Regions from separate parts of the Acidaminobacter sp. QWL-03 genome, predicted to be linked through region 2. Evidence: a T-box and tRNA genes for the amino acid it is inferred to sense, from the RefSeq annotation. Region 2 holds a T-box; the other holds one or more tRNA genes.
What was found. The T-box of region 2 lies ahead of serS (serine--tRNA ligase). A T-box ahead of a tRNA ligase gene usually reads a tRNA of that ligase, here a tRNA-Ser.
Positions count from the first base shown of each region.

Region 1: it encodes a tRNA-Ser, which carries the amino acid that the T-box ahead of serS (serine--tRNA ligase) is inferred to sense. The anticodon was not compared.

Region 1 is NZ_CM178752.1:1,329,106-1,343,728, reverse strand. Features, by position in the region: gene AC4PHM_RS06130 (hypothetical protein) at 290-691, shown strand; rRNA gene AC4PHM_RS06125 (16S ribosomal RNA) at 1,067-2,598, shown strand; tRNA gene AC4PHM_RS06120 (tRNA-Ile) at 2,739-2,815, shown strand; rRNA gene AC4PHM_RS06115 (23S ribosomal RNA) at 3,158-6,080, shown strand; rRNA gene rrf (5S ribosomal RNA) at 6,265-6,381, shown strand; tRNA gene AC4PHM_RS06105 (tRNA-Asn) at 6,476-6,550, shown strand; tRNA gene AC4PHM_RS06100 (tRNA-Leu) at 6,557-6,645, shown strand; tRNA gene AC4PHM_RS06095 (tRNA-Met) at 6,777-6,852, shown strand; tRNA gene AC4PHM_RS06090 (tRNA-Met) at 6,869-6,945, shown strand; tRNA gene AC4PHM_RS06085 (tRNA-Glu) at 6,964-7,038, shown strand; tRNA gene AC4PHM_RS06080 (tRNA-Val) at 7,044-7,119, shown strand; tRNA gene AC4PHM_RS06075 (tRNA-Asp) at 7,202-7,278, shown strand; tRNA gene AC4PHM_RS06070 (tRNA-Tyr) at 7,296-7,380, shown strand; tRNA gene AC4PHM_RS06065 (tRNA-Gly) at 7,519-7,592, shown strand; tRNA gene AC4PHM_RS06060 (tRNA-Gln) at 7,610-7,685, shown strand; tRNA gene AC4PHM_RS06055 (tRNA-Lys) at 7,713-7,788, shown strand; tRNA gene AC4PHM_RS06050 (tRNA-Ser) at 7,796-7,885, shown strand; tRNA gene AC4PHM_RS06045 (tRNA-Ser) at 7,892-7,983, shown strand; tRNA gene AC4PHM_RS06040 (tRNA-Trp) at 8,009-8,084, shown strand; tRNA gene AC4PHM_RS06035 (tRNA-Pro) at 8,101-8,177, shown strand; tRNA gene AC4PHM_RS06030 (tRNA-Ile) at 8,196-8,272, shown strand; tRNA gene AC4PHM_RS06025 (tRNA-Phe) at 8,452-8,527, shown strand; gene AC4PHM_RS06020 (ribonuclease H-like domain-containing protein) at 8,608-9,579, opposite strand; gene AC4PHM_RS06015 (nucleoside recognition domain-containing protein) at 9,627-10,049, shown strand; gene AC4PHM_RS06010 (nucleoside recognition domain-containing protein) at 10,064-10,528, shown strand; gene AC4PHM_RS06005 (asparaginase) at 10,692-11,687, opposite strand; gene AC4PHM_RS06000 (hypothetical protein) at 11,771-11,965, shown strand; gene AC4PHM_RS05995 (cysteine desulfurase family protein) at 11,992-13,170, shown strand; gene thiI (tRNA uracil 4-sulfurtransferase ThiI) at 13,173-14,375, shown strand; gene AC4PHM_RS05985 (B3/B4 domain-containing protein) at 14,406-14,623, shown strand, end outside.
Region 2 is NZ_CM178752.1:2,739,602-2,754,224, forward strand. Features, by position in the region: rRNA gene AC4PHM_RS12815 (16S ribosomal RNA) at 1-207, shown strand, start outside; rRNA gene AC4PHM_RS12820 (23S ribosomal RNA) at 461-3,383, shown strand; rRNA gene rrf (5S ribosomal RNA) at 3,542-3,658, shown strand; gene AC4PHM_RS12830 (GntR family transcriptional regulator) at 3,856-4,533, shown strand; gene AC4PHM_RS12835 (transcription repressor NadR) at 4,756-5,268, shown strand; gene nadA (quinolinate synthase NadA) at 5,347-6,258, shown strand; gene nadB (L-aspartate oxidase) at 6,251-7,759, shown strand; gene nadC (carboxylating nicotinate-nucleotide diphosphorylase) at 7,752-8,624, shown strand; gene AC4PHM_RS12855 (PTS sugar transporter subunit IIC) at 8,635-9,657, shown strand; gene murI (glutamate racemase) at 10,042-10,839, shown strand; gene AC4PHM_RS12865 (hypothetical protein) at 10,884-11,012, shown strand; gene AC4PHM_RS12870 (hypothetical protein) at 11,019-11,264, shown strand; T-box leader at 11,388-11,600, shown strand; gene serS (serine--tRNA ligase) at 11,691-12,965, shown strand; gene AC4PHM_RS12880 (pyridoxal phosphate-dependent aminotransferase) at 13,147-14,325, opposite strand; gene AC4PHM_RS12885 (hypothetical protein) at 14,412-14,623, shown strand, end outside.

The sequences.
Region 1 (14,623 bases), 1.4 Mb from region 2:
ATGACAAATTTCACAAGCCATTTCGAATTCACCGGGGTTCTTGATTGCTGCGTTTAGAGTGCGATTTTTGGTAGAATTCATTCGAGACATTTCCTCCCTAAAAATATTTTTTTGTGACAAAATCAGTGTAGCATTAAAAGGGTCGAATGTAAACAGGTGGAAGGGATGTTTTATTATACTATTTCGAATTTTTTGAAAAATTAAACCTGATGCTTGAAATCAGTTTTTCTGGTGTATAATAAGACCAGTGACAAAAGCTATAAATGTGACGGAAGAGGAGGAGATCGCTTTGAAAATGGGCGAAAAACTAAAAAAAATTATTAGATGGCTGACTGTTCTTTTCTTTATCGTCACCTTGCTTAAAATTTATTATGAACTCCGTCTTTTTGATTTGATGCTCGGTATTTACGAAGTGGAACGGCATCAAAAAAAGGCAGCCTTGGTCTCGAAAAAGGCATTAATGTTTATCACCAAGAGAAGCGAAGCAGACACGGCCATAAAAGAACGGATGAATGAACTCGGCTGGGATTATGTGGATACTTTCGGAAACGGCTATATTTTTTCAAATGATGAAGAAGAAATTTTACTCAGACGTCATGATTACGGCATAGGCTATTCGACCTTTGAAATTCATCCAGGGAAAGAATATCGCAAGACTTTCACTGAAAATACAGAAACTGTGGACGCTTAATGGACGGCTTTTCCAAATGCTATATTATGCTATATAAAGAAGACATTTTCGCTGGTAATTGTTCAAATAAAAAACCAAAAAAGATATGAGATTTCAGGTTGACGTGAACGTAAAATTAGTGTTAAGATAACTAAGGTCGCTTGAGACGACTCCTGAGGACTGGGTAACCGGTCCTTTAAAATTCGCATAGTGACTGCGGTTGAGGCTTATAGCACCAGCAGTTGATCACACAAGTGAAACCATTCGATCCTTGAAAACTAAACAGTGTACAACCCAAAATTCTGAAATAAAAAGTCGGTTCTGCTTGGAACCGGCGAAGTGATTTCTGATTATGGAAATAACGGAAGTCAGTGTTACAACTGCAGTTTAAGGATTATGATTAAGAGTTTGATCCTGGCTCAGGATGAACGCTGGCGGCGTGCCTAACACATGCAAGTCGAGCGCGATTAGTTGGACTGGAGGCTTCGGCCAAAGGGAAGACTATGAAAGCGGCGGACGGGTGAGTAACGCGTGAGCAACCTGCCCTGTACAGGGGGATAGCCACTGGAAACGGTGATTAATACCCCATAACCCCAAAGGACCGCATGGTCCAATGGGCAAAGCCACAAGCGGTACAGGATGGGCTCGCGTCTGATTAGCTAGTTGGTGAGGTAACGGCTCACCAAGGCGACGATCAGTAGCCGACCTGAGAGGGTGAACGGCCACACTGGAACTGAGACACGGTCCAGACTCCTACGGGAGGCAGCAGTGGGGAATATTGCACAATGGGCGCAAGCCTGATGCAGCAACGCCGCGTGAGTGAAGAAGGCCTTCGGGTCGTAAAACTCTGTCCTAAGGGAAGAAGAAGTGACGGTACCTTAGGAGGAAGCCCCGGCTAACTACGTGCCAGCAGCCGCGGTAATACGTAGGGGGCAAGCGTTATCCGGAATCACTGGGCGTAAAGGGTGCGTAGGCGGCTGATCAAGCCAGGGGTGAAAGGCAATAGCTTAACTATTGTAAGCCTTTGGAACTGGTCAGCTTGAGTGCAGGAGAGGAAAGCGGAATTCCTAGTGTAGCGGTGAAATGCGTAGATATTAGGAGGAACACCCGTGGCGAAGGCGGCTTTCTGGACTGTAACTGACGCTGAGGCACGAAAGCGTGGGGAGCAAACAGGATTAGATACCCTGGTAGTCCACGCTGTAAACGATGAATACTAGGTGTCGGGGGTCAAAGCCCGGTGCCGCAGCTAACGCATTAAGTATTCCGCCTGGGGAGTACGGTCGCAAGACTGAAACTCAAAGGAATTGACGGGGACCCGCACAAGCAGCGGAGCATGTGGTTTAATTCGAAGCAACGCGAAGAACCTTACCAGGTCTTGACATCCCTCTGAATGGCGCTTAGCAGCGCAGGTCTTTCGGGACAGAGGAGACAGGTGGTGCATGGTTGTCGTCAGCTCGTGTCGTGAGATGTTGGGTTAAGTCCCGCAACGAGCGCAACCCTTGCCTTTAGTTGCCAGCACATTATGGTGGGCACTCTAGAGGGACTGCCGGTGACAAACCGGAGGAAGGTGGGGATGACGTCAAATCATCATGCCCCTTATGATCTGGGCTACACACGTGCTACAATGGCCGGTACAACGAGAAGCGAAACCGCGAGGTGAAGCAAATCTTTTAAAGCCGGTCCCAGTTCGGATTGCAGGCTGAAACTCGCCTGCATGAAGTTGGAGTTGCTAGTAATCGCGGATCAGCATGCCGTGGTGAATGCGTTCCCGGGTCTTGTACACACCGCCCGTCACACCATGGAAGTTGGGGGGACCCGAAGCCAGTGATCCAACCGCAAGGAGGAAGCTGTCGAAGGTAAAACCAATGACTGGGGTGAAGTCGTAACAAGGTAGCCGTATCGGAAGGTGCGGCTGGATCACCTCCTTTCTAAGGAGAAAATTGGGGTACACTGTTTAGTTTTGAGGGATTGATGAAAATCAATTTCTTGAAAACATCATATTGAAGCAAACTTGATGAGGAGAGCGCCGTTAATTCAGTGTTCGAGACAACTGGTTTTGCGATATCTTGGGCGTGTAGCTCAGGTGGTTAGAGCGCACGCCTGATAAGCGTGAGGTCGATGGTTCGAGTCCATCCATGCCCACCAAGTTAGCTTTTTGCGAATGCGCGGCATTAAGCGCTGAGCAAAAAGCGGTTTTTCACCGCCAGGTGAAAAAAACTACCATGCACTTCTTTAATAAAGATTGTATGGTCTAAAAAACGGTTGCTTATGCAGCCACAAAGCAAAAGTTCAGGAGGAGCCACTGGTTAGATAGTTTTTTTCACCTAAGGTGAAAAAACGTATTTTACTCAGCGATTAATACCTCGCTTCGCAAAATACTAACGAAGCGGCGAAGAGTGAAGCTTTTGCGCCTCGCACCTTGAAAACTGCATATGGAAGAAAACGAAGAAATATCGAGGATAAACCCATGACGAGAGATCGTCATATGATCAAGCAATAAAGAGCATAGGGTGGATGCCTTGGCACCAGACGCCGATGAAGGACGTGGTAAGCTGCGAAAAGCTGCGGGGAGTTGCAAGCAAACCTTGATCCGCAGATGTCCGAATGGGGAAACCCATCTGCCGTAGTGGGCAGATATCCGTACATGAATACATAGTGTGCGGAAGGGAGACTCGGGGAACTGAAACATCTAAGTACCCGAAGGAAGAGAAAGAAAGTATCGATTTTCTGAGTAGCGGCGAGCGAAAGGGAAACAGCCCAAACCGAGGCCTACGGGCGTCGGGGTTGCGGACGAGCCATAGAGTAAGAGGTAACCTAGTCAAAGAGTGCTGGAAAGCGCTGCCGTAGAGGGTGATAGCCCCGTAGACGAAAGGTGAAGACTGAAAGAGCTCGATCCAGAGTACCACGGGACACGTGAAATCCTGTGGGAAGCAGGGAGGACCATCTCCCAAGGCTAAATACGATCTGGTGACCGATAGCGCATAGTACCGTGAGGGAAAGGTGAAAAGAACCCCGGGAGGGGAGTGAAATAGAACCTGAAACCCTATGTTTACAAGCAGTGGAAGCGCCTGAAGATGCGCGACCACGTACTTTTTGTAGAACGGGCCAACGAGTTACGTTACGCAGCAAGGTTAAGTGCTTAAGGTACGGAGCCGAAGCGAAAGCGAGTCTGAATAGGGCGAAAGTTGTGTGACGTAGACCCGAAACCGGGTGACCTATCCATGAGCAGAGTGAAGCAAAAGTAAAATTTTGTGGAGGCTCGAACCCATGTCTGTTGAAAAAGGCTGGGATGACTTGTGGATAGCGGAGAAATTCCAATCGAACTCGGAGATAGCTGGTTCTCCCCGAAATAGCTTTAGGGCTAGCCTTAAAGAATGAGACACGGAGGTAGAGCACTGAATGGCCTAGGGGCTTTCACCGGCTACCGAAGCTTATCAAACTCCGAATGCCGTGATCTTAACTTTAGGAGTCAGACCATGTGTGATAAGATTCATGGTCGAAAGGGAAACAGCCCAGACCGTCAGCTAAGGTCCCAAAATGCAGGTTAAGTGGAAAAGGATGTGGAATTGCACAGACAACTAGGATGTTGGCTTAGAAGCAGCCATACATTTAAAGAGTGCGTAATAGCTCACTAGTCGAGTGGTTCTGCGCCGAAAATGTCCGGGGCTAAAACCTGCTACCGAAGCTACGGCTTGATGCTATGCATCAGGGGTAGGGGAGCATTGTGTAAGGGCAGAAGGTATACCGAAAGGCGTGCTGGACATTACACAAGAGAGAATGTTGGCATGAGTAGCGAGAGGCAGGTGAGAATCCTGCCCGCCGAAAATCTAAGGTTTCCTGGGGAAGGTTCGTCCGCCCAGGGTAAGTCAGGACCTAAGCTGAGGACGAAAGTCGTAGGCGATGGACAACAGGTGAAGAGTCCTGTACCGCCAAATAGCGTTTGAGAGATGGAGTGACGCAGGAGGATAGGCAGAGCGCACGGTTGGAAGAGTGCGTCCAAGGGCGAAGTCTGTACGGGGAGGCAAATCCCCCTGTATAAGGATGACGCTTGATGGGGAGTGAAACTAAGTAACGAAGCTGCTGATTTCAGACTGACAAGAAAAGCTTCTATCGAGTTATAAGGCGCCTGTACCGCAATCCGACACAGGTAGATGAGTAGAGAATACTAAGGCGAGCGAGAGAACCATTGTTAAGGAACTCGGCAAAATAACCCCGTAACTTCGGGAGAAGGGGTGCCCCAGACGGTGTCAAAGCCGACTGGGGCCGCAGAAAACAGGCCCAAGCGACTGTTTAACAAAAACACAGGTCTCTGCTAAATCGAAAGATGATGTATAGGGGCTGACGCCTGCCCGGTGCTGGAAGGTTAAGAGGAAGTGTCAGAGCGATCGAAGCACTGAATTGAAGCCCCAGTAAACGGCGGCCGTAACTATAACGGTCCTAAGGTAGCGAAATTCCTTGTCGGGTAAGTTCCGACCCGCACGAAAGGCGTAACGATTTGGGCACTGTCTCAACAATGGACTCGGTGAAATTGTAGTATGGGTAAAGATGCCCATTACCCGCAGCAGGACGGAAAGACCCCGTGGAGCTTTACTGTAGCTTGGCACTGAACATTGGTATTGGATGTACAGGATAGGTGGGAGACTAAGAGGCATGGACGCCAGTCTGTGCGGAGTCGACGTTGGGATACCACCCTTTCAATATCGCTGTTCTAACCCGAAGCCGTGATCCGGCTTGGGGACACTGCCAGGTGGGCAGTTTGACTGGGGCGGTCGCCTCCCAAAATGTAACGGAGGCGCTCAAAGGTTCCCTCAGTGCGGTTGGAAATCGCGCGAAGAGTGCAAAGGCAAAAGGGAGCTTGATTGCGAGACAGACAAGTCGAGCAAGTACGAAAGTAGGACTTAGTGATCCGGCGGTACCGAATGGAAGGGCCGTCGCTCAACGGATAAAAGCTACCCCGGGGATAACAGGCTTATCTCCCCCAAGAGTCCACATCGACGGGGAGGTTTGGCACCTCGATGTCGGCTCGTCTCATCCTGGGGCTGAAGTAGGTCCCAAGGGTTGGGCTGTTCGCCCATTAAAGAGGCACGCGAGCTGGGTTCAGAACGTCGTGAGACAGTTCGGTCCCTATCCGCTGTGGGCGCAGGAAATTTGAGAGGCGCTGTCCTTAGTACGAGAGGACCGGGATGGACGCACCGCTGGTGTATCGGTTGTTCCGCCAGGAGCACGGCCGAGTAGCTATGTGCGGCAGGGATAAGCGCTGAAGGCATCTAAGCGCGAAGCCCCCCTCAAGATGAGATTTCCCATTCGAAAGAAGTAAGACCCCTGATAGACTAACAGGTTGATAGGTCTGAGGTGTAAGAGCGGTAACGCTTTCAGCTGACAGATACTAATAGGTCGAGGGCTTGATCAAGGTTTGCAAATCGATATTAGAGTAATCTTCCGTATGCGGTTTTGAAGGTGTGAACACGTTTTTGAGCGCATTTAATATCAACTTAACGGCTTCGTAAAAAAGTTGTGGGAGATCCTAAAATGCCAGTAAAAACCGATTGACAAGTGCTTCAAACCTTGATAAAATCAATATTGTCGCAACATGATCCGGTGACTATAGAGAAAGGGCCACACCTGTTCCCATCTCGAACACAGAAGTTAAGCCTTTCATCGCTGATGGTACTTGGGGGGCAGCCCCCTGGGAGAGTAAGTCGTCGCCGGGTAAATGGTGAATCTGATTGAAGACTTCGGTCTTCAATCAGAAACTCCAGGATTTACAGCTAGAAACGCTAAAACGTTACTTCTGGTAACTCACGTTCCAAGGTAGCTCAATGGTGGAGCAACCGGCTGTTAACCGGTAGGTTGTGGGTTCGAGCCCCACCCTTGGAGCCATTTCTTGCCGGAGTGGCGGAACTGGCAGACGCACAGGACTTAAAATCCTGCGGTCCTCAAAGACCGTACCGGTTCGATTCCGGTCTCCGGCACCAGTTAGTTTTTTTATGCGAATGCGGGGCACTAGCCGCTGAGCAAAAAAAACGGTCTTTTCCCGAAGGGAAAAGAAACTACATCTAGTATTTGCAACTTAAAATTTGCAAGTAAAACAACGTACCACACTCGTCGCGGAGTGGAGCAGATGGAAGCTCGTCGGGCTCATAACCCGGAGGTCGCAGGTTCGAATCCTGTCTCCGCAACCATTTCAATTCTCAATATGGCGGTGTAGCTTAGCTGGTTAGAGCGTCCGGTTCATACCCGGAAGGTCGGTGGTTCGACTCCGCCCACCGCTACCAATTTCATTTTAAAATTTCGGCCCCTTGGTCAAGCGGTCAAGACACCGCCCTTTCACGGCGGTAACAGGGGTTCGATTCCCCTAGGGGTCACCAATCACGGGAGCTTAGCTCAGCTGGGAGAGCATTTGCCTTACAAGCAAGAGGTCACAGGTTCGATCCCTGTAGCTCCCACCAAACTACCTTCAAAGTAGTTAAGGTGGAAAGATTACTTAGCGTCATCTCAAACGCGAAGTAAAAGGAAGCCGTAAGAAACCACGGCCTGGTAGTTCAGTCGGTTAGAACGCTAGCCTGTCACGCTAGAGGTCGAGGGTTCGAGTCCCTTCCAGGTCGCCAATTACAATTTCAAACATGGGGGGGTTCCCGAGTGGCCAAAGGGGACGGACTGTAAATCCGTTATCTACGATTTCGAAGGTTCGAATCCTTCTCCCCCCACCAAATTAGTTTTTTCATAAAATTCGTGGCACTAAACGAATTTTTGAAAAAACGGTTTCTCTCCGAAGGAGAGAAAAATTACCTTAATGAATTTCAAAGTAACCTTCGAAGTAACTTTCGATATTACCACTGTAAAACCCTGCGGGTGTAGCTCAGTGGTAGAGCCCCGGCTTCCCAAGCCGGTTGCGAGGGTTCGATCCCCTTCACCCGCTCCAAAGTAGTCTTACAACATTGGGGATTCGCCAAGTCGGTAAGGCAACGGACTTTGACTCCGTCATTCGTAGGTTCGAGTCCTACATCCCCAGCCACACAATTTAATAACCGAAACATTATATGACCCATTAGCTCAGTCGGTAGAGCACTTGACTTTTAATCAAGGTGTCCCGCGTTCGAGCCGCGGATGGGTCACCAACAACTTGGAGGGGTACCGAAGCGGTCACAACGGGGCGGTCTTGAAAACCGTTAGGGTTAATAGCCCACGTGGGTTCGAATCCCACCCCCTCCGCCAATTTATGGAGAAGTACTCAAGAGGCTGAAGAGGCTCCCCTGCTAAGGGAGTAGGTCCTGATGAGGGGCGCGAGGGTTCAAATCCCTCCTTCTCCGCCATTAGCGCAAAGGTAATATCGTACTTAGGGGTGTAGCTCAGCTGGTAGAGCAGCGGTCTCCAAAACCGCGTGCCGTGGGTTCAAATCCTATCACCCCTGCCATTTCAATTTAATATGTCGGGGTGTAGCGCAGCTTGGTAGCGCATCTGATTTGGGATCAGAGGGTCGCGGGTTCAAATCCTGCCGCCCCGACCATTAACACTTTAAGCTCATGGGCGTGTAGCTCAGGTGGTTAGAGCGCACGCCTGATAAGCGTGAGGTCGATGGTTCGAGTCCATCCATGCCCACCAAGTTAGTTTTTTTCGAATGCGGAGCATTAACCGCTGAGGAAAAAACGGTTTCTCTCCGAAGGAGAGAAAAACCACCTTACGGTTTTTCACCGAAGGTGAAAAAAACGAACACCCGTAAATGTTAATAGCACAATGCTGTAACTAGGAATCAAAGTATCAGGTTTGTTCTGTTACATTCTGCCCAGATAGCTCAGTCGGTAGAGCAGAGGACTGAAAATCCTCGTGTCGCTGGTTCGATTCCGGCTCTGGGCACCACTAAAAAGCCGTTCACGCGAAATTGATTCCGTGAGCGGCTTTTACTCATTTCTGCCATAAGTTCATATGATGTACTGGACTTAGCCAAAAACGACTTTTTGTTTGGCTCCCATTAGCTGATCCATGTGCCGCAGGAGGTTAGGCATGTTCTCGTATAGAGGATGTCCATCCACGCTGATTACACGCATACGGGATTGGCCTTCCAGATAGAGGCCAATGCTTAGGTCAAAACCATCGACGTTATGGTGCTCTACGGGAAGTGTAACTTCCAGGCGAGGTACAGTTCCGGTTAAATGTGTCTTAAAGATATGACCGCGGTCATCATACCAATGCATCTCTTCAGTATTATGATCAGGCTCAAATGTAATTATGGCAAAATCACCCTGCAATTTCAACGAGATTAGGTTGAGCTCCATATTGCGCCATTCAAAATAATGAGGCTTGTAAAGCTCGACGACACCGGAATGGTGCTCCAACAATCGATAGGTCAATTCGAGCAGGTTTAATGTATCTTCTTCATTGTGAAGTTCTATTTTGTCTGCATAGCTGCGATCGCCGGTCTCTAGGAAGTTATTATAGGCATCAATACAGTCGAGACCACTGAGTGTGTCCGTTCTAAGGATGCCGAGGGCGGTTTCAATGCTTTTCAGTTTGTAGCTATCAAGATGAAGGCTTGCTTTGGCGACTTTCATAAGATCTAAATTACGAGCGACTGTAAGTGGTGCAGTCAAACCATGCTTGGCATATTTGTGCATCAGGTAGGGCACATCGAAGGCATCACCGTTGAAGGAAATGAGATATTTTGAGGACAGCAGTGAGTGTGCTGCAGTAAGAATGTCTTTTTCATCTTTGCCTGTTTCATTGAAAAAGTAGTAATAATTCAGTTGATCCTGATGGAGTTCAATGAGGCTGATGGAAACGAGTTTGGAATAATCACGGTGGAAGCCGGTGGTTTCGATGTCGAAGAAAACGATAGGTGAATCCACTTCCAGGTGCCTGGCGATGAAGTGACTTTCTTTACTGGGTTGTAAGGATTTTTGTGTGGTCATCATGGCGCTCGCTCCTTTGTTAATGTAAAACTATTAAAGCAGGTGATTGAATGGTTGAATTTATGGCTACCCTAAGAGATGGAACCGGGAAGGGTTTGAAGACAACTTGGACACTGGCGAAGGTCATCGTGCCAATTTATATTATTGTCACTATTCTTAAGTATACCCCAGTCATCGGCTGGATTGCCATTTTGTTTGAGCCGGTGATGCAACTTTTTGGTTTGCCTGGAGAGGCGGCTATAGCGGTGGTCATGGGGAACTTGCTGAATATCTACGCAGCCCTTGGTGTTATGGCGACGCTTCCGCTGACTATGAAGCAGATTACCATCATGTCGGTGATGCTGTCGTTTTCGCATACCTTGTTGGTGGAAACAGCGGTTTCTAAACGGGTCGGGGTCAGCATACCTGTAATATTGTCGGTCAGGATTGGGTTGGCAGTGTTGTCGGGGATCGTGCTGAATCTGGTTCTTTAGGGGGGCGAGTATAAATGGGTACTGAGTTTAGTCTTATAGTGATACTGAAGGAAGCGATTTTGGGATCGCTTTCATCAGTGTGGAACATTGCGATTATTGTTTTTCCTTTGATGATTGTCATGGAATTCGCGAGAAAATACAAAGTCATGGATGTGATTTCTGCGGGACTTCGACCTTTGACCCGGTTTTTAGGCGTCCAGCGGTCTGCCGCGTTTCCTCTGGCTGTTGGGTTGATCTTTGGGCTTGCTTATGGGTCTGGGGTCATTATACAGAGTGCTCAGGAAGGTGAGATCGACACACGGAGTCTGACATTGGTATCTATTTTTCTGGCATGCTGTCACGCGGTCGTGGAGGATACGCTGCTGTTTGTGGCCGTTGGCGCAAATGGATGGCTGCTGCTGGGGCTCAGGACTTTGGCCGCGTTTATAGTGACCATGCTGGTGTCAAAGAGCGTGAAGTTGGCCTATGAGACGCCATAGGCGCTAAACTCGAGGGGGTAAACGCTGGGACACTGTTGTTTGCAGCAGCGGTTATTCCGGGTTTTAAACCGGCCATTTGGGGTAGTTGTTTTGGAGTGAAAAGAGCCATGACCATCGGCAAAAATGGTCCTGGCTCTCTTTGTTTTTGGGCTATATAAGTCAGTTATTTACTGTAGAGGTCTTTTTCGAAGAATTGTTTGATGCTGGCGAGGTCGTGATAGACGGTGAGGGCCAGCATGAGTTTGATGCGGGCTTTTTGACCATTGAGGTTGCCGCCGAAGATGACGCCGGCGTTGCGGAGCATTTTGCCGCCGCCATCGTAGCCGTAGGAGTCGTAGACGCGGCCCATTGGGCAGCGGGAGACCATGACGATGCGGATGTCTTTTTCGATGGCGCGCAGGACGCCTGGGACCATTTCAGGCGGGAGGTTGCCGCGGCCCATGCCTTCAATGATGATGCCTTTAGCGCCTTTTGAGATGCAGAAGTCGATGAATTCTGAGTCCATACCCACGACGCTTTTGATCAGGTAGACGTCTTTGACATAGAAATCTGTGTCGATGTGGGGGTGGCGGACGATGTCGCGGTAGAAAATGGCTTCATCGTTGTCGATGATGCCGAGGGGACCAAATTCCATGGACTTGAAGGTGTCCAGGCTCATGGTGTGGGTTTTGGTGACTTCCTGGGCGGAGTTGATTTCGTTGTTCATGACGAGGAGGACGCCCTTGCCGCGGGCCTGGTCCGAGATGGCGGTGCAGATGGCGGCTGAGAGGTTGCTTGGGCCGTCGTAGCCGAGCTCGGAGCCGTTGCGCATGGCGGCGACCATGACTATGGGTTTGTGATCCGGGAGGCTGAGATCGAGGAAGAAAGCGGTCTCTTCGATGGAGTCGGTGCCATGGGTGATGACGACGCCATCGATATCCTCTCTGGCGATCAGGGCTTTCACGAGTTGGTTCAGTTCCATAATGCGATCCGGGTTCATATGCGGGCCCGGGAATTTGCCAAAGGTTATGGTTTCCACGTCCGCGAATTTGTCAATATTGGTGACCATGGACAGGATCTCCTGGCTGGACATGGCGGGTATGGCGGCTTCAAGGCGTTTGTCGACCTTCATGGAAATGGTGCCGCCGGTAAAGACTACTGCGACTTTCTTCAAGGAAATGCCCCCTCAACAGTATGCTGATTAACAAATAAATTTCAGGACCTCTATAAGTATAACAAATCTGGAGGAGCAGGTCATTATTATTGCGGGATTATGTTTCAGAAGTGATGAGGGATGGTTTGCTGCTTTGGGAGGAATGTTACAGAGATGTTACGCTCTCCGTCCCCGTTTCGGAAGTTGTCCGCGTCACCAAGCTGAAAGTTGTCCGCGTCACCAAGTTGAAAGTTGTCCGCGTCACCAAAACAAAAACTGTCCGCGTCACCCACCTTACGGTATAATATATAGGTTAGGGAAGGTGACATTTATGGAACATAGAGAAAATCGTGAAATCTATCTTGATCATAGCGCGACCACGCCGGTGTGTGCTGAGGCCATTGAAGCAATGAACGGGGCACTGGCGGGGTGGTATGGGAATCCATCGTCGCTTCATAGGAAGGGGCTTGAGGCGGAAAAGCGGATCAAAGCCGCGACTCAAGCCTTCTTGAACGCGATCAAGGCGCCATCGGACAAAGGGGAGATCCTCTACACTTCGGGCGGCACCGAGGCCAACAACCTGGCTATCTCGGGGGTAGCAGCGCTGCTGCGGCCAAACCGGCGCCACCTCATAACCTCAGCTGTGGAGCACAGCTCCGTACTTGAGACGGTCCTGGAATGGGAAAAGCGCGGCTTCGAGGTGACGCTTCTGAAGCCTGACACAAACGGGACGATCACACCGGAGCAGGTGATGGAAGCAGTCAGACCCGAGACCGGGCTGATCAGCCTGATGCACGTCAACAACGAAACGGGGGCTATCTTCGACCTGAGCGCCAACCTCAAGGGCCGTCTGCGAAGCCTCCGGGACAGAGACGACCTTCCGGTGTTCCACGTGGACGCGGTCCAGTCCTTTGGCAAGCTGCCCATCGATGTGCGCGCCATGGGCATTGACCTGCTCACCGCCAGCGCCCACAAAATTCATGGCCCGAAAGGCGTTGGCTTCCTCTACAGGGACAAAGCCATCCGTCTGAAGCCCCTGGTCTTTGGCGGGGGCCAGCAGGGGGGCATCCGCCCTGGGACGGAGAATGTGCCGGGTATCCTGGGCATGGAGGCCGCTTTCAAGGCTCTGCCGATGGACGCCGCCACACACCTCCGCGCCTTAAGAGACCGCCTCTGGCAGGGACTCGTCTCCATAGAGCACGTCGCCATCAACAGCCCAGCGGAAGGGGCACCTCACGTGATCAACGCTTCGTTCACTGGTCTGAAATCCGAAGTACTGCTGCACACCCTCGAGAAGGACGGCGTCTACGTCTCCAGCGGCTCTGCCTGTCATTCAAAGGATCGAAAGAGCTCCCACGTCCTGACGGCCCTTGGCCTCTCGGAAGCCAGAATAGACAGCGCGCTGCGGTTCAGCCTGAGTGTCCACACCACAGAAGACGACATCGACCAAGCTATTGAGATCATCCGACGGGCAAGTACTGCCTTGGGTCGGATCATGAGGAGAAGGTAACTATGAGTGAAAGAGGCTTTACGCTGGTTAAAATCGGTGAAATCACCTTAAAAGGACAAAACAGAAAATTCTTTGAAAACCGTCTGATGGACAATCTCAAAGGGGCAGTCCGAGGGATCAAGCACGTCAAGGTCGCCAAGGAGTTCGGCCGCATGTACATGAACTACGACCTTGAGGACGAGACCGAGGTGCTGGAAAAAGCCCAGCGCGTTTTTGGACTTGTCGCCCTTTGTCCTGGGGTGGAGGTCGATCCTGACTTCGAAAAAATCGGAGCAGCCGCGGCCGCTCAGGTCAAGGCCCTGAAGGCCGAGACGGGCATGACCCGGTTCAAAGTCGAAGCCAGACGCAGCGACAAGCGCTTCCCCATGACTTCTCCGGAGATCTGCAGATCCCTCGGCGGTGTGCTTCTGAGCGAGGTGGAAGGCCTGCAAGTCGACGTTCATGCGCCTCAGTTTCTGGTCAATGTCGAGATTAGGGACAGAGCCTACATTTACTCTAGAGAAATCCGCTGCCATGGCGGCATGCCATACGGCACTGCGGGCAAGGCGGTTCTGCTGCTGTCCGGCGGCATTGACAGCCCGGTGGCGGGCTGGATGATGGCCCGTCGCGGCGTGACCCTTTCCGCGGTCCATTTCCATTCCTATCCGTTCACCAGTGAGCGGGCCCAGGAGAAGGTCTTCGACCTGGCCAGACAGCTGGCGGTCTTCACGGGCAGCATTGAAGTCACTTCCATTAATTTGCTGGAGATCCAGCAGGCCATCATGGAAAACTGCCCTGAGGAAGAAATGACAATCCTCTCCAGGCGGTTCATGATGGCCCTGGCAGAGCGAGTCGCCCTGGAGACCGGGGCTCAGGCGCTGATCACCGGTGAGAATATAGGCCAGGTAGCGTCGCAGACTATTGAAGGCCTCACTGTGACCAACGCCCGGGTGAATCTGCCGGTGTTCAGACCGCTGATCGCTTACGACAAGAATGACATTGTAGAGGTGGCTAGAACCATAGGCACCTATGAAACCTCCATCCTGCCTTTCGAGGACTGCTGTACGGTGTTCCTGCCGTCCAAGGTGGTCACAAAGCCGAAACTTAAGCATATTGAGGCGTCTGAGGCAAAACTGGACGTCGAAGGTCTGATCCAGCGGGCTTTTGAAGGGAGAGAAATTCAGCGGTTTCAGAGGTGGCAGCAGGCCGAACCTAAAAAAGACTAAATCCGAAAGGAGTCGTTTGCAGTGAAGTTTATGGTAGAAGACGCGGTGTTCGAGAAACTGCCGGACTATGTGGTCGGCGTCGTGGTCGCCCGGGGGATCGATGTCCACCGCCACACGCACATGCCTCAGGACGTGCTGCGCTCCGGAGAAGCAGTGTTTCGCGACCGGCACTGCCACTGTGACTATAAGGAGCATCCGGATCTGGTGCCGTATAGGGAGGCTTTTGAGACTATCGGCATCAACCCGAA
Region 2 (14,623 bases):
TGGAGTTGCTAGTAATCGCGGATCAGCATGCCGTGGTGAATGCGTTCCCGGGTCTTGTACACACCGCCCGTCACACCATGGAAGTTGGGGGGACCCGAAGCCAGTGATCCAACCGTAAGGAGGAAGCTGTCGAAGGTAAAACCAATGACTGGGGTGAAGTCGTAACAAGGTAGCCGTATCGGAAGGTGCGGCTGGATCACCTCCTTTCTAAGGAGAAAATTGGGGTACACTGTTTAGTTTTGAGGGATTGATGAAAATCAATTTCTTAAAAACATCATATTGAGTTGTTGGCGTAAGGTTACTTGGTAACTTTGCATCATCAACAGAGCAAAAGTCGAAAGGAGAGCGCCGTAAGGTCGGCGATCGACTTGCGAGCTTTTGCGCCTCGCACCTTGAAAACTGCATATGGAAGAAAACGAAGAAATGTCGAGGATAAACCCATGACGAGAGATCGTCATATGATCAAGCAATAAAGAGCATAGGGTGGATGCCTTGGCACCAGACGCCGATGAAGGACGTGGTAAGCTGCGAAAAGCTGCGGGGAGTTGCAAGCAAACCTTGATCCGCAGATGTCCGAATGGGGAAACCCATCTGCCGTAGTGGGCAGATATCCGTACATGAATACATAGTGTGCGGAAGGGAGACTCGGGGAACTGAAACATCTAAGTACCCGAAGGAAGAGAAAGAAAGTATCGATTTTCTGAGTAGCGGCGAGCGAAAGGGAAACAGCCCAAACCGAGGCCTACGGGCGTCGGGGTTGCGGACGAGCCATAGAGTAAGAGGTAACCTAGTCAAAGAGTGCTGGAAAGCGCTGCCGTAGAGGGTGATAGCCCCGTAGACGAAAGGTGAAGACTGAAAGAGCTCGATCCAGAGTACCACGGGACACGTGAAATCCTGTGGGAAGCAGGGAGGACCATCTCCCAAGGCTAAATACGATCTGGTGACCGATAGCGCATAGTACCGTGAGGGAAAGGTGAAAAGAACCCCGGGAGGGGAGTGAAATAGAACCTGAAACCCTATGTTTACAAGCAGTGGAAGCGCCTGAAGATGCGCGACCACGTACTTTTTGTAGAACGGGCCAACGAGTTACGTTACGCAGCAAGGTTAAGTGCTTAAGGTACGGAGCCGAAGCGAAAGCGAGTCTGAATAGGGCGAAAGTTGTGTGACGTAGACCCGAAACCGGGTGACCTATCCATGAGCAGAGTGAAGCAAAAGTAAAATTTTGTGGAGGCTCGAACCCATGTCTGTTGAAAAAGGCTGGGATGACTTGTGGATAGCGGAGAAATTCCAATCGAACTCGGAGATAGCTGGTTCTCCCCGAAATAGCTTTAGGGCTAGCCTTAAAGAATGAGACACGGAGGTAGAGCACTGAATGGCCTAGGGGCTTTCACCGGCTACCGAAGCTTATCAAACTCCGAATGCCGTGATCTTAACTTTAGGAGTCAGACCATGTGTGATAAGATTCATGGTCGAAAGGGAAACAGCCCAGACCGTCAGCTAAGGTCCCAAAATGCAGGTTAAGTGGAAAAGGATGTGGAATTGCACAGACAACTAGGATGTTGGCTTAGAAGCAGCCATACATTTAAAGAGTGCGTAATAGCTCACTAGTCGAGTGGTTCTGCGCCGAAAATGTCCGGGGCTAAAACCTGCTACCGAAGCTACGGCTTGATGCTATGCATCAGGGGTAGGGGAGCATTGTGTAAGGGCAGAAGGTATACCGAAAGGCGTGCTGGACATTACACAAGAGAGAATGTTGGCATGAGTAGCGAGAGGCAGGTGAGAATCCTGCCCGCCGAAAATCTAAGGTTTCCTGGGGAAGGTTCGTCCGCCCAGGGTAAGTCAGGACCTAAGCTGAGGACGAAAGTCGTAGGCGATGGACAACAGGTGAAGAGTCCTGTACCGCCAAATAGCGTTTGAGAGATGGAGTGACGCAGGAGGATAGGCAGAGCGCACGGTTGGAAGAGTGCGTCCAAGGGCGAAGTCTGTACGGGGAGGCAAATCCCCCTGTATAAGGATGACGCTTGATGGGGAGTGAAACTAAGTAACGAAGCTGCTGATTTCAGACTGACAAGAAAAGCTTCTATCGAGTTATAAGGCGCCTGTACCGCAATCCGACACAGGTAGATGAGTAGAGAATACTAAGGCGAGCGAGAGAACCATTGTTAAGGAACTCGGCAAAATAACCCCGTAACTTCGGGAGAAGGGGTGCCCCAGACGGTGTCAAAGCCGACTGGGGCCGCAGAAAACAGGCCCAAGCGACTGTTTAACAAAAACACAGGTCTCTGCTAAATCGAAAGATGATGTATAGGGGCTGACGCCTGCCCGGTGCTGGAAGGTTAAGAGGAAGTGTCAGAGCGATCGAAGCACTGAATTGAAGCCCCAGTAAACGGCGGCCGTAACTATAACGGTCCTAAGGTAGCGAAATTCCTTGTCGGGTAAGTTCCGACCCGCACGAAAGGCGTAACGATTTGGGCACTGTCTCAACAATGGACTCGGTGAAATTGTAGTATGGGTAAAGATGCCCATTACCCGCAGCAGGACGGAAAGACCCCGTGGAGCTTTACTGTAGCTTGGCACTGAACATTGGTATTGGATGTACAGGATAGGTGGGAGACTAAGAGGCATGGACGCCAGTCTGTGCGGAGTCGACGTTGGGATACCACCCTTTCAATATCGCTGTTCTAACCCGAAGCCGTGATCCGGCTTGGGGACACTGCCAGGTGGGCAGTTTGACTGGGGCGGTCGCCTCCCAAAATGTAACGGAGGCGCTCAAAGGTTCCCTCAGTGCGGTTGGAAATCGCGCGAAGAGTGCAAAGGCAAAAGGGAGCTTGATTGCGAGACAGACAAGTCGAGCAAGTACGAAAGTAGGACTTAGTGATCCGGCGGTACCGAATGGAAGGGCCGTCGCTCAACGGATAAAAGCTACCCCGGGGATAACAGGCTTATCTCCCCCAAGAGTCCACATCGACGGGGAGGTTTGGCACCTCGATGTCGGCTCGTCTCATCCTGGGGCTGAAGTAGGTCCCAAGGGTTGGGCTGTTCGCCCATTAAAGAGGCACGCGAGCTGGGTTCAGAACGTCGTGAGACAGTTCGGTCCCTATCCGCTGTGGGCGCAGGAAATTTGAGAGGCGCTGTCCTTAGTACGAGAGGACCGGGATGGACGCACCGCTGGTGTATCGGTTGTTCCGCCAGGAGCACGGCCGAGTAGCTATGTGCGGCAGGGATAAGCGCTGAAGGCATCTAAGCGCGAAGCCCCCCTCAAGATGAGATTTCCCATTCGAAAGAAGTAAGACCCCTGATAGACTAACAGGTTGATAGGTCTGAGGTGTAAGAGCGGTAACGCTTTCAGCTGACAGATACTAATAGGTCGAGGGCTTGATCAAGGTTTACAAATCGATATTAGAGTAATCTTCCGTATGCGGTTTTGAAGGTGTGAAAAATACTTTCAATGTGAGACAAGAGATCAAGGAAGTTTTTTTCACCTTTGGTGAAAAACCGCTCCTCGAACGCGCAGCAGAGCTGTGCTGCCTCTCGTCGCTAACCTGGTGACTATAGAGAAAGGGCCACACCTGTTCCCATCTCGAACACAGAAGTTAAGCCTTTCATCGCTGATGGTACTTGGGGGGCAGCCCCCTGGGAGAGTAAGTCGTCGCCGGGTAACAAAAAACGGACATTTGCATTACGCAGATGTCCGTTTTTTATTGCATAACAGGACGAAACTCGGTGTCAAACACCCAGTTTCTTGTAGAGGGTAGTATGTAAAAAAAATGCGTTCACAGTCAACTAAAGTTGCTTAGGTTTCAAACAAATGTTAGAATTAAGACAAATGTACATACAATTAACGGGGGACCTTTTATGGATATATTTGATCAGAAAAAAGAGAACAAATCATTGACGACGATTATCTTTGATAGAGTCAGGGATGATATTTTGAGCGGCAAATATGTAACAGGTGAAAAAATTGTTGAGGCTAAGCTGGCTGATGAACTTGGGGTTAGCAGAACACCTGTTAGAGAGGCACTGAAACAACTGGAACTGGATGGTTTGGTAGAAAACCTTCCTAATCGAGGCGTCATTGTTAAAGGAATTACAGATCAGGATATCAGCGATATTTATACAATCAGATTGGCTATTGAAGCGATTGCTGCCAAATGGTCTATTCATCGAATGGAGAAAGCAGAATTAGATCAATTGAGAGAAATCTTTGAACTAATGGAATTTTATGCAGCTAAACAAGATGTTGATAAATTTTTCGAGTTGAATACCATTTTTCATGAAACCATTTATCATGCGACAAAAAGTAGATATTTGGAGCATTTATTAAAGGATTTTCAGCTCTTTATCAAGTCTACCAGGAATGCGTCTCTTCGAATGGAAGGTAGAATGGATAAGGCCCTTACGGAACACAGAACCATTCTTGAGGCGTTTATAAGCAGAGATGAGGAACGGGCTGTTGAATCGATTACCAAGCACATATCAAATTCTCGGGCAAATGTGGATCGAATCAGAACTATATCTGAAGATCAGAAATAATGCAATATCCTGATAATTTTTATGTTATGACCTCTGCAGCTGACTCTAGTTTAGCTGCAGATTTTTTTAGTATTGAGGAAATTTATAGCAATCAGGTACAGAGATATCCCCCTAAACCACTTAAATCACATTTGATTTATTATTAACGATTAAATAGATGAGATTATTAATGCTGTTTTTGATATAATGATCTAAGTATGCAGATGTAGTGAGGTGTTGTGATTGACAGAAGAAAGACGCAATAAAATTGCTGCCATACTTCATGAAAGTGAGGAGGCTGTCACAGGGTCTAGTCTTGCGAAGCGATTTAATGTAAGTCGACAGGTGATTGTTCAGGATATTGCAGTTCTTCGGGCTTCAGGGCTTCAAATCGTTTCGACTTCCAACGGTTATTTAATCCCAAAGCCCAGGATCAGATCCCATATAAGAACCCTGCAGTCGATCCACAGCGGCTTGGAGTCATTGGAAGAGGAATTGTCTATCATTGTGGATCTTGGAGGCAGGATTATAGATGTGATGGTAGAGCATCCTGTCTACGGAGAGATCGTTGTAACGCTGATGATCAACAGCCGTGCGGATCTTGAAGCATTTATCAGGAAGGTTCGGAATTCTGATGCCATGCCATTGGCTTCTCTGACGGACGGGAAACACTATCACACTATTGAAGTTCCGAATAGCGGTGTATTTGAAAAGATTGAAGCAAAGTTGAAAGAGCGTGGATTTATTCCTTTATAAAAACGGGAAAGTCCGCACATTTTTTTACCAAAGGGTGACAAGACACCTGATTATACAAGTAAAGGATGTGTACATAAAGTGTCATTAAACTTAATTGAAAGAATTAAGAACCTTAAAGAGGAAAAAAACGCACTGATTATGGCGCACAATTACCAAATCTCAGAGGTTCAGGAAATAGCAGATATTGTCGGCGACTCCTATATGTTGGCTAAGTATGCCCAAAGTACGGATAAGGATTGTATAATTTTTTGTGGTGTACATTTTATGGCAGAAAGTGCCAAAATTCTTAATCCTTCCAAGAAGGTGATCCTTGCCAATCCTGATGCGGGATGCCCTATGGCGGACATGGTAGAACCAGCGGCATTGAGTGAGTTTAAGAAAAAGTATCCAGGAGTCCCTGTGGTAGCTTATGTCAACACATCGGCAGAAGTAAAGGCTTTGAGCGATTTGTGCTGTACGTCTTCCAACGCCGTATCGTTGATCAAAGCAATGAAGGAAGATAAGATTATCTTCCTTCCGGACAGAAACCTGGGGCGATTTGTGGCCCAGCAGATCCCAGACAAGGAGGTAATTCTCTGGGATGGCTTCTGCATCACTCATGAGCGTGTAGAAGAGGAGGATGTGGTCAAAGCTATTGAGGCACATCCGGAATCCAAGGTGTTAATGCACCCGGAATGCAACCCCAGCGTGTGGAAGTTTGCTGACTTCATGGGGAGTACGGCGCAAATTATTGATCATGCAGTGAAGTCAGAGGACAATAGTTTTATTATTGGAACGGAGGCGGGCATTTTGCATTCCTTGAAAAAGGTTGCACCGGAAAAGACATTCCATTTGCTGTCAGGCTGCCTGGTATGCCAGAACATGAAAAAGACGACCCTGGCAGACGTGGAAAAAGCGCTTAATGGCGGCGTTCCTGAGATTGTAATGGATGAGGACTTGAGGCAGCGCGCGGAAGGTGCACTTTTAAGGATGTTGAATCCCAATGGCTAGACGGTATTTAACGGAGGTTTGTCTGAATGCAGAAACTCCATATTATGATGTAGTGATTGTTGGTGCCGGTGTCAGCGGTTTATATTTGGCTGCGGCTCTGCCGACGCATTTCAAAGCCCTGGTTCTGTCAAAGGACAGTTTATCCGTTTGCAACAGCCAATTGGCGCAGGGCGGGGTTGCTCTTACATTGAACGGGGAGTTAAACAGCCACATTGAGGATACCTTGGCAGCTGGCGCTTATATGAATGACTTGCGTGTGGTCAAAGCCATGGTCAGTGAGAGTGAAAAGGTCCTTGGCCGGTTGCTTGACTATGGCGTGGAATTTGATAAAGACGAGGGAAATAAGTTAAACATGACCATGGAGGGTGGCCATAGAAAACGTAGAATTGTGCATTCGAGGGACACAACGGGGATGGCATTAATGGAGGCGCTGATCCGTCGGGTACGAGGCTGTCCGAACATCGATGTACTGGAGTATGCCTTCGCCATAGATGTGATTTCAGATCACAATGGTACTCTTGGTGTCTCTTACAATATGAACGGCCTCAACCAATGTGTGGCTTCAAATGCTGTTGTATTAGCAACAGGAGGCATAGGCGGATGGTTTTCTAGAACGACCAACGCACCGGTTGTCACCGGAGATGGATTGGCTATGGCCTTGAGAGCGGGGATTCCGCTAAGAGACGCGGCTTACATTCAGTATCACCCGACAGCTTTTAAACTTAAAGCGGGTGGCTATTTTCTAATTTCTGAGGCCGTCAGGGGAGAAGGCGGTCACCTGATCAACAGCGCCGGCGTGAGGTTTATGAAGGAACTTCATCCTTTAATGGAACTGGCGCCTCGAGACGTGGTCTCCAAGGCGATTCATGACCAATTTAATACTGGGTCTGAAGTTTTTGTAGATGTGAGACACTTGGAACCGGCTTTCTTCCAGTCAAGATTCCCGAATATTTATAAGGTTTGTGTGGAGAATGGCATTCATCCTGAAACTATGCCAATTCCGATCGAGCCTGTCGAACACTATCATATGGGTGGTGTTATGGCGGACAGCACCGGCGCTACACCGGTCAAAGGTCTTTATGTTACCGGGGAGGCGGCTGGTACAGGCTTTCATGGGGCAAACAGATTGGCGAGCAACTCGCTTTTGGAATGCATGGCACTGAGTGAGCGTATTGTAAGAGTTTTGGAAACAAAGAAGCCGCAAATGACATTGGTCAAGGCGTACAAAGCGACCCCACAATTGGTCCTGGAATCTGACAAACCTAATATCTCTAAATATGCGCTCCGCGAGATTTTTGATACTGCACTTCCTCTGGTCAAGCATAATGATATTCTTGAAAATGCACTTGAACAAATCAAGATAGCATTTCAGGACATTGAAAACACAGAACTGACAACAACAGAGGAATTTGAAGTCTTCAATGGCCTTCAGGTCGCGAAGGCGCTGATTCTGGATGCGCTTTCAATCAAAAAATCTGTTGGGAGCTTCGTGATTGAATAATTCTGCTGGCATGAAGGGAGAGTATCCATTGATCAATCTGATTTTAAAAGACATTGTCAATCAAGGAATGAAAGAAGATCTTCATTACATTGATTTGACAACGGATTTGCTTATTTCACCAGGAGCTGTCAGCAAAGCCAGAATTGTTTTCAAAGAAGACGGTGTTCTTTGTGGGACGCCAGTAATTGAAGCCGTTTTCGAAGCGCTGGCACCTGGACAGATGCAGTACACCTATTACAAGAGTGAGGGTGAGAGGTTGTCAAAAGGTGATTTGGTTGCCGAAATCGAAGGACCAACCCACGCTCTCCTCAAGGGTGAGCGCCTTTGTTTGAACCTCATGCAACGCATGTCAGGGATTGCGACGCTATCCAGACAATATGCAGAAACGGTCAGCCATACGGGCGTAAAAATTGTTGATACGCGAAAGACGACACCTGGACTCAGAGCACTGGAGAAGTACGCCGTCAGATGCGGTGGGTGCTTCAACCACAGGTTTAACCTCTCAGAAGGGGTTCTGATCAAGGATAACCACATTCAAGCGTGTGGCGGCATCAGAGAGGCCCTTGAAGCCATCAAAGGCAAAGTTGGCCATACGGTAAAACTTGAGATCGAAGTTCAGGATTTAAATGGTATGGAAGTGGCCATCAAGGCAGGTGCAGATATTGTTATGCTGGACAACATGAGTGTCGCACAAGTACGAGAAGCGGTGGTGCTTAATGATCATCGTGTCGTACTTGAGGCTTCGGGCGGCGTGACCCTTGAAACGCTTAAAGCGCTCTCAGAGACTGGGGTGGACGTGATTTCCTCTGGTGCTTTGACACATTCTGCACGTGCACTTGACATCCACATGAAATTTATAGACTGAGGGACGAAAAATGGGGAAAAAAATTAGAGATTACTTGATCAAAACTTTAAATGGCATGGCGCTTGGTCTATTTGGTTCATTGATTATTGGACTGATTCTGAAGCAAATTGGTGATTACGGCGGTATTGCAGCACTGACGACCTTTGGCAGAGTTGCGCAGTTTATGATGGGACCTGCTATAGGTGGTGCTGTAGCATATAGTGTCGGCGCCAAGCCTTTGGGGATTTTCGCGTCGATGGTTGCGGGTGCGGTCGGCGCCGGGACTGTGGGTCAAAATGCGGCTGGAGATTTTATCGTCAAGATTGGAGAGCCCATGGGCGCTTTTGTTTCAGCTTTAGCAGCGGCGGAATTTTCCAAACTGATCAGCGGAAAAACGAAGGTTGACATTGTCCTTGTGCCTGCATCGACCATTATTGTCGGCGGTATGGTAGGACTCTTTGTGAGCCCGGTGATTGCGGCGCTTATGAAGTCCATCGGCCAGGTTATTAACCTTGCAACGGAGCTCCATCCGGTCCCAATGGGCGTTCTGGTTGCGGTTATAATGGGGATTGTTCTAACGCTACCAATCAGCAGCGCAGCCCTCGCTATTTCTCTGGGGCTGAGCGGGCTGGCGGGCGGGGCCTCACTAGTGGGCTGCTGTTCGCAAATGGTGGGCTTCGCTTTTGCGAGTTACAGGGAAAATGGATTTGGGGGACTGATCGCTCAAGGCCTCGGTACGAGTATGATTCAGATTCCAAACATCATACGAAATCCAAAGATATGGATTCCGCCCATCCTGACCAGTGCGCTATTGGGACCTGTTGCTACAGTTGTGTTCAAAATGGAAAGCAACTCAGTGGGTGCCGGCATGGGGACGAGCGGTCTGGTCGGGCAGTTTGGCACGGTGGCGGCTATGTCTGAAACAACAGTGTTCACAACTATTTTGATTAAAATGATCGTGCTGCATTTTCTGCTGCCAGCAGGATTGACCCTCATTTTTTCTGAATATATGAGAAAAAAGGGATGGATCAAGAGCGGGGATATGAAGTTGTAATTTGTTCATTGAGGAAGATTGAGCAAGGAAGCAGGTGTCAGACACCCTCATCCGAAGCCTCTGTGGCGTAATGAGAAATTAAGAACGTCGGCGCCATCGACATTTGTTTTTGGCACCGACGTTCTTATTATTTTTGTTCTCCCCTACATCTAGTGGTTGGTATCTCAAAAATTGTGTCAAGAATATGTAAATAAAAATTCCCTTTTCGTTAAATTTTCATGAATCTCATCGATATTATGACAACTACGAGGAGGTTATCAACAAGCAAACTGTTGATAAGTTGATAAGAAGTTACAAATTTTGAGTTTTAGCAGTAAAGATTGCATTTTTTTTGGCATGTATTATAATAACTGTGGACAACAATGAGGGAGGAGGGAAATTCCAATGTCATTGTCTATGCTGGACAATCGCCCCATTGGAATCTTTGATTCCGGGATGGGGGGCATTTCCGTCCTTGGTGAAGCCATCCGACAAATGCCAAATGAAAAGTTTATCTACTACGGAGACTCCGCCAATGCGCCTTATGGGGAGAAGACGACAGCGCAGATCATCGACTTATCAGATCGTGTTTGTGAGAAATTGATGGCTCACGACGTCAAAGCCATTGTGATAGCCTGTAACACAGCAACTTCAGCGGCAGCGGTCTATCTCAGGGAGAAATTCTACCAGATTCCAATCCTGGGTATGGAACCCGCATTAAAACCTGCAGTCCAAGACCACCCCCATGGTACCATTGTAGTCATGGCGACTGAGGTGACGCTGCGTGAAAAGAAATTCGCGGCGTTGATGCAAAAAACAGCTGCGCAAGCCAAAGTCATCAAACTGCCTTGCCCAAGCCTCGTACGAATGGTCGAACGCAGCGTCGTGACCAGTCCCGAAGCTGAACTTGAGATCAAAAACTGCTTTCAGGGAATGGATACAGGCAGCATAAACGCCGTAGTACTTGGGTGCACACATTTCATTTTTCTGCGCAAAGCCATGAGGATTCTGTTTGGCAACAGTTTTCAGATCTATGACGGCAATGCAGGCACAATCAATAATCTCAAGATGATTCTGGAGCAGAAGGGTATGCTGGCATACCCGGAAAATGAGGGCGGATTCACGCTTCTTAATTCAAAGAATGACGCATACAATCTTCAGATGCAGCAGCTCCTGGAGCTTTACGAGCAGGTCGTCATCTGACTATAAGTAAATAGAAATTCAGGTAAGGTAGGTTGTGAAAAATTATGAAACAATGGATTAAATGGCTTTCCAAACTGATCTGGATCCAGGAGGAACCAACACCGCCTCTTGAAAAAATGCTGATTGGCGGACACATTCATCAAACGACAATGAAATCCAAATTTCAGAGGTAGTGGCCCTTGGAGACTGAAAACAAGATGCAAACCCCTGAGGCATTGGAATCGAGAATACAAGTCTTATTGGACAGGCAGCTCTTTGATGACACGGAGTCCAATCTGATCCGCCTTCGTTATGGGATAGGGATAGAGCAGCCTCTGCCGCCTTCAGAAATTTCCAGAGTCATGAAGATCAAGGCGAAGGCGCTGGAAGCTCTGGTGGACCAAGTTGACAGAAAGATCTTCAATCATCTTAAAAATGAACTTTAAGCCTAAAGGCAATTTGGGTGGGATGTGGGGTTACCATGACCATCGGCAAAATCAGGAAGCATTAAGCTTTGAATTTTGAGTTCTGTCTTGCAGAATCTGGCGTCTTGTGCTATGATATCTGCAATCAAAGCAGTGATGGGGAATAGTAAGCAGAGCATCCGTCAAAGAGAGCCGGTGGTGGTGGAAACCGGTACGAGATGAACGCTGAATCCGCCTCGGAGCTTCCGGGTAATGCCGGACGCGTGGCACACGTTACAGTGCTGTTGAGAGGACGTCGCAAAAACAAGCGGCGTCAATCAGGGTGGCAACGCGGAGAGCAGGCTCTTCGTCCCTAGGATCGGGACGAGGGGCTTTTTTATTTGCATCATTTTTATCCCGGTCGAATCAAATCTATCATGAAAAACAAACAGTTGAGGAGGTTTTATTATGTTGGATATTCGAAGAATCAGAGAAGATTTTGAAAACGTCAAGGCCAAAGTCGCATCCAGGGGGAACGGCGACTATGAGATCGACCAGGTGATCGTGCTCGACAACGAGCGCAGAGAGATTCTGGCCAAAGTGGAGAAATTGAAAAACGAGCAAAAGACGGATTCCAAGCAGATTCCTATTCTCAAAAAGAACGGCGGCAACGTGGACGCCCTCATGGAAGAGATGAAACAGCTCGCGGACCAAATCAAAATAATGGACGAGCGGGTTTCCGTCATTGAAGCTGAATTGAAAGACAGACTTCTCAACATTCCAAATGCGCCGCACGAGAGTAACCCGGTCGGCACGAGCGACGCCGACAACGCCGTCTACAGAGTGTGGGGAGAGCCAACCGCGTTTGATTTTGAAGCCAAAGCCCATTGGGACGTCGGCATGGACCTCGGCATTCTTGATTTTGAACGTGCGACCAAAATTGCCGGCACAAGATTTACGATCTACAAAGGACTTGGCGCAAAGCTGGAGCGGGCGCTGATCAACTTCATGCTTGACCTGCACACCGAGCAGCACGGCTACACGGAAATCCTTCCGCCGTTTATGGTCAACCGCGCGGCTATGACGGGCACCGGTCAGCTGCCTAAATTTGAGGACGACATGTTCCATGTGCCGGCCAAGGACTTTTTCCTGATCCCAACAGCAGAGGTGCCAGTGACCAATATGTATCTCGATGAAATACTGGAAGAAAGCATGCTGCCGCTTTATCACACGGCTTACACGCCTTGCTTTCGCAAAGAGGCAGGCTCAGCCGGCAGAGACACCCGGGGCCTGATTCGTCAGCATCAGTTCAACAAAGTCGAGCTCGTCAAATTCGTCAAGCCTGAAACTTCTTATGATGAGCTTGAAAAGCTCCTCGGTGAAGCTCAGGAAGTCCTCAAGCTGCTCAAAATTCCTCATCGCGTCGTCCAGCTGTGCACAGGTGACCTCGGCTTCAGCTCTGCGAAAACCTACGACATTGAAGTCTGGATGCCAAGCTACGGCCGCTATGTAGAAATCAGCTCATGCTCCAACTTCGAGGATTACCAGGCACGCCGCGCCAACATCAGATATAGGGACAAGGACACCAAAAAGGTCAATTTCGTCCACACACTGAACGGCTCAGGCCTTGCCATTGGAAGAACAAACGCAGCAATTCTCGAGAATTACCAGCAGGCGGACGGCAGTGTCGTCATTCCTGAAGCGCTCCGTCCTTACATGAGAGGCGTCGAAGTTATCAAGTAGGCTTTGACCTGCTGCAAAGATTTAAAAAGCGGCCGATGGCAGCATTCGCCTGACCTCACCTCCCGCTAAAAAAAGAAGACGGTGCCAATGGACCAGTTTACACAACCTGGCCATAGGTGCCGTCTTTATGTGTTATGGGAAATTTCTCTTTGAGAGCGCTGAATGCTTGTTTCCCAAAGCTCTATTTAAGAGACGCCGCAAAAGCCGCCAGCTTCGCCATGCCTTCTCTCAAGGTTTCTTCGCTGGCAGCCGTAGACGCCCGGACGTAATTGTCCAGACCAAAGGCAATCCCGGGAACCAAAGCGAGCTGGAACTTTTCAAGCAGAAGGTCACAGACCTGGATGGACAGACTTTCCGCTTCCGGCAGTTTGGACTTAAACGTGCTGACATCAATGAACACGTAGAATGCGCCCTGCGGGCGGACAAAGTCGATGCCCTCAATCTCTGACAGAAGCCCGCTGACGAGGTCTCTTCTCTTGGCGTAGGCGTTCTTCATGACGACCATATCCTCTTTACAGCTCAGGGATTCAAGGGCCGCGTACTGTGAAATGGTCGCCGGGTGAGACACCAGGTGTCCCTGAATGGTCGCCATGGCTTTGGCAATTTCACGCGTGCTCGCAGTGTAGCCAATTCTCCAGCCAGTCATGGACGTCGACTTTGACATGCCGTTGATGGTGATGGTCATAGCCTTGATGTCGCTGGACAAAGAGGCGACGGAAGTGAATTCCTGATCAAAGACTATTTTTTCGTAAATTTCATCCGCAATGATGTAGACGCCTTTGCTGACGAGGTATTCCGCTATTGGCAGAAGCTCTTCACGGCAGTAAACAGCGCCGGTTGGGTTGGATGGATTGGTGATGAAGACGGCCTTGGTGCGGTCGGTGATACATCCGGCAAGGTCTTCCACAGTGACCTTAAAATCGTTGGATCTTTGGGTTTCCACAAAAACCGGTACGCCGCCAGTCAATTTAACCATCTCCGGATAGCTGACCCAGTAAGGTTTTGGTATGAGCACTTCATCTCCCGGATCCAGCAGCGCCATCAGCGCGTTGGTGATGGAATGCTTCGCGCCGCTGGAAACGACTATTTCATCAGCTTTGTATTCAATTTTATTTTCTTCTTTGAGTTTGAGGCAGATCGCTTCCCTGAAGTCGCGAACCCCTTCTGCCGCGTCATATTTGGTCTTGTTCATCTCAATGGCCTTGATTCCGGCAGCTTTCGCGCGGTCTGGCGTAAAGAAGTCAGGCTCCCCAATGCTGAGATTGGTGATGGCAATTCCGTTTTTCTTCATTTCATTGACCTTAGTGCTGATGCCGATGGTAAAGGAAGGCGTAATGGCAGCAAGTTTTTTAGACAGCAATATGGTTCCTCCAATCATGTTTTATGGATATGTTCATCATACCTACTCAATTTGTGATAAAATAGTACCGTTGATGAGCATTCATTATGGATGTCATTATATCAGAAAAATTCATCTGGGGGGAGTCTTCAATGTCGCCAGTTCAAATAGTCACGCTTGTCATCGTGTGCGCCATAGTTTTGAGCAGCCTGCTGGTTTTTCTGATAGATCTGTGGAAAGTGAGAAAGGCGCTGGACCGTGCTCAACCGGTTGAGCCAAAACCGCATCCGAGCAGTACATTGCGTGGACGTCCCCGTGA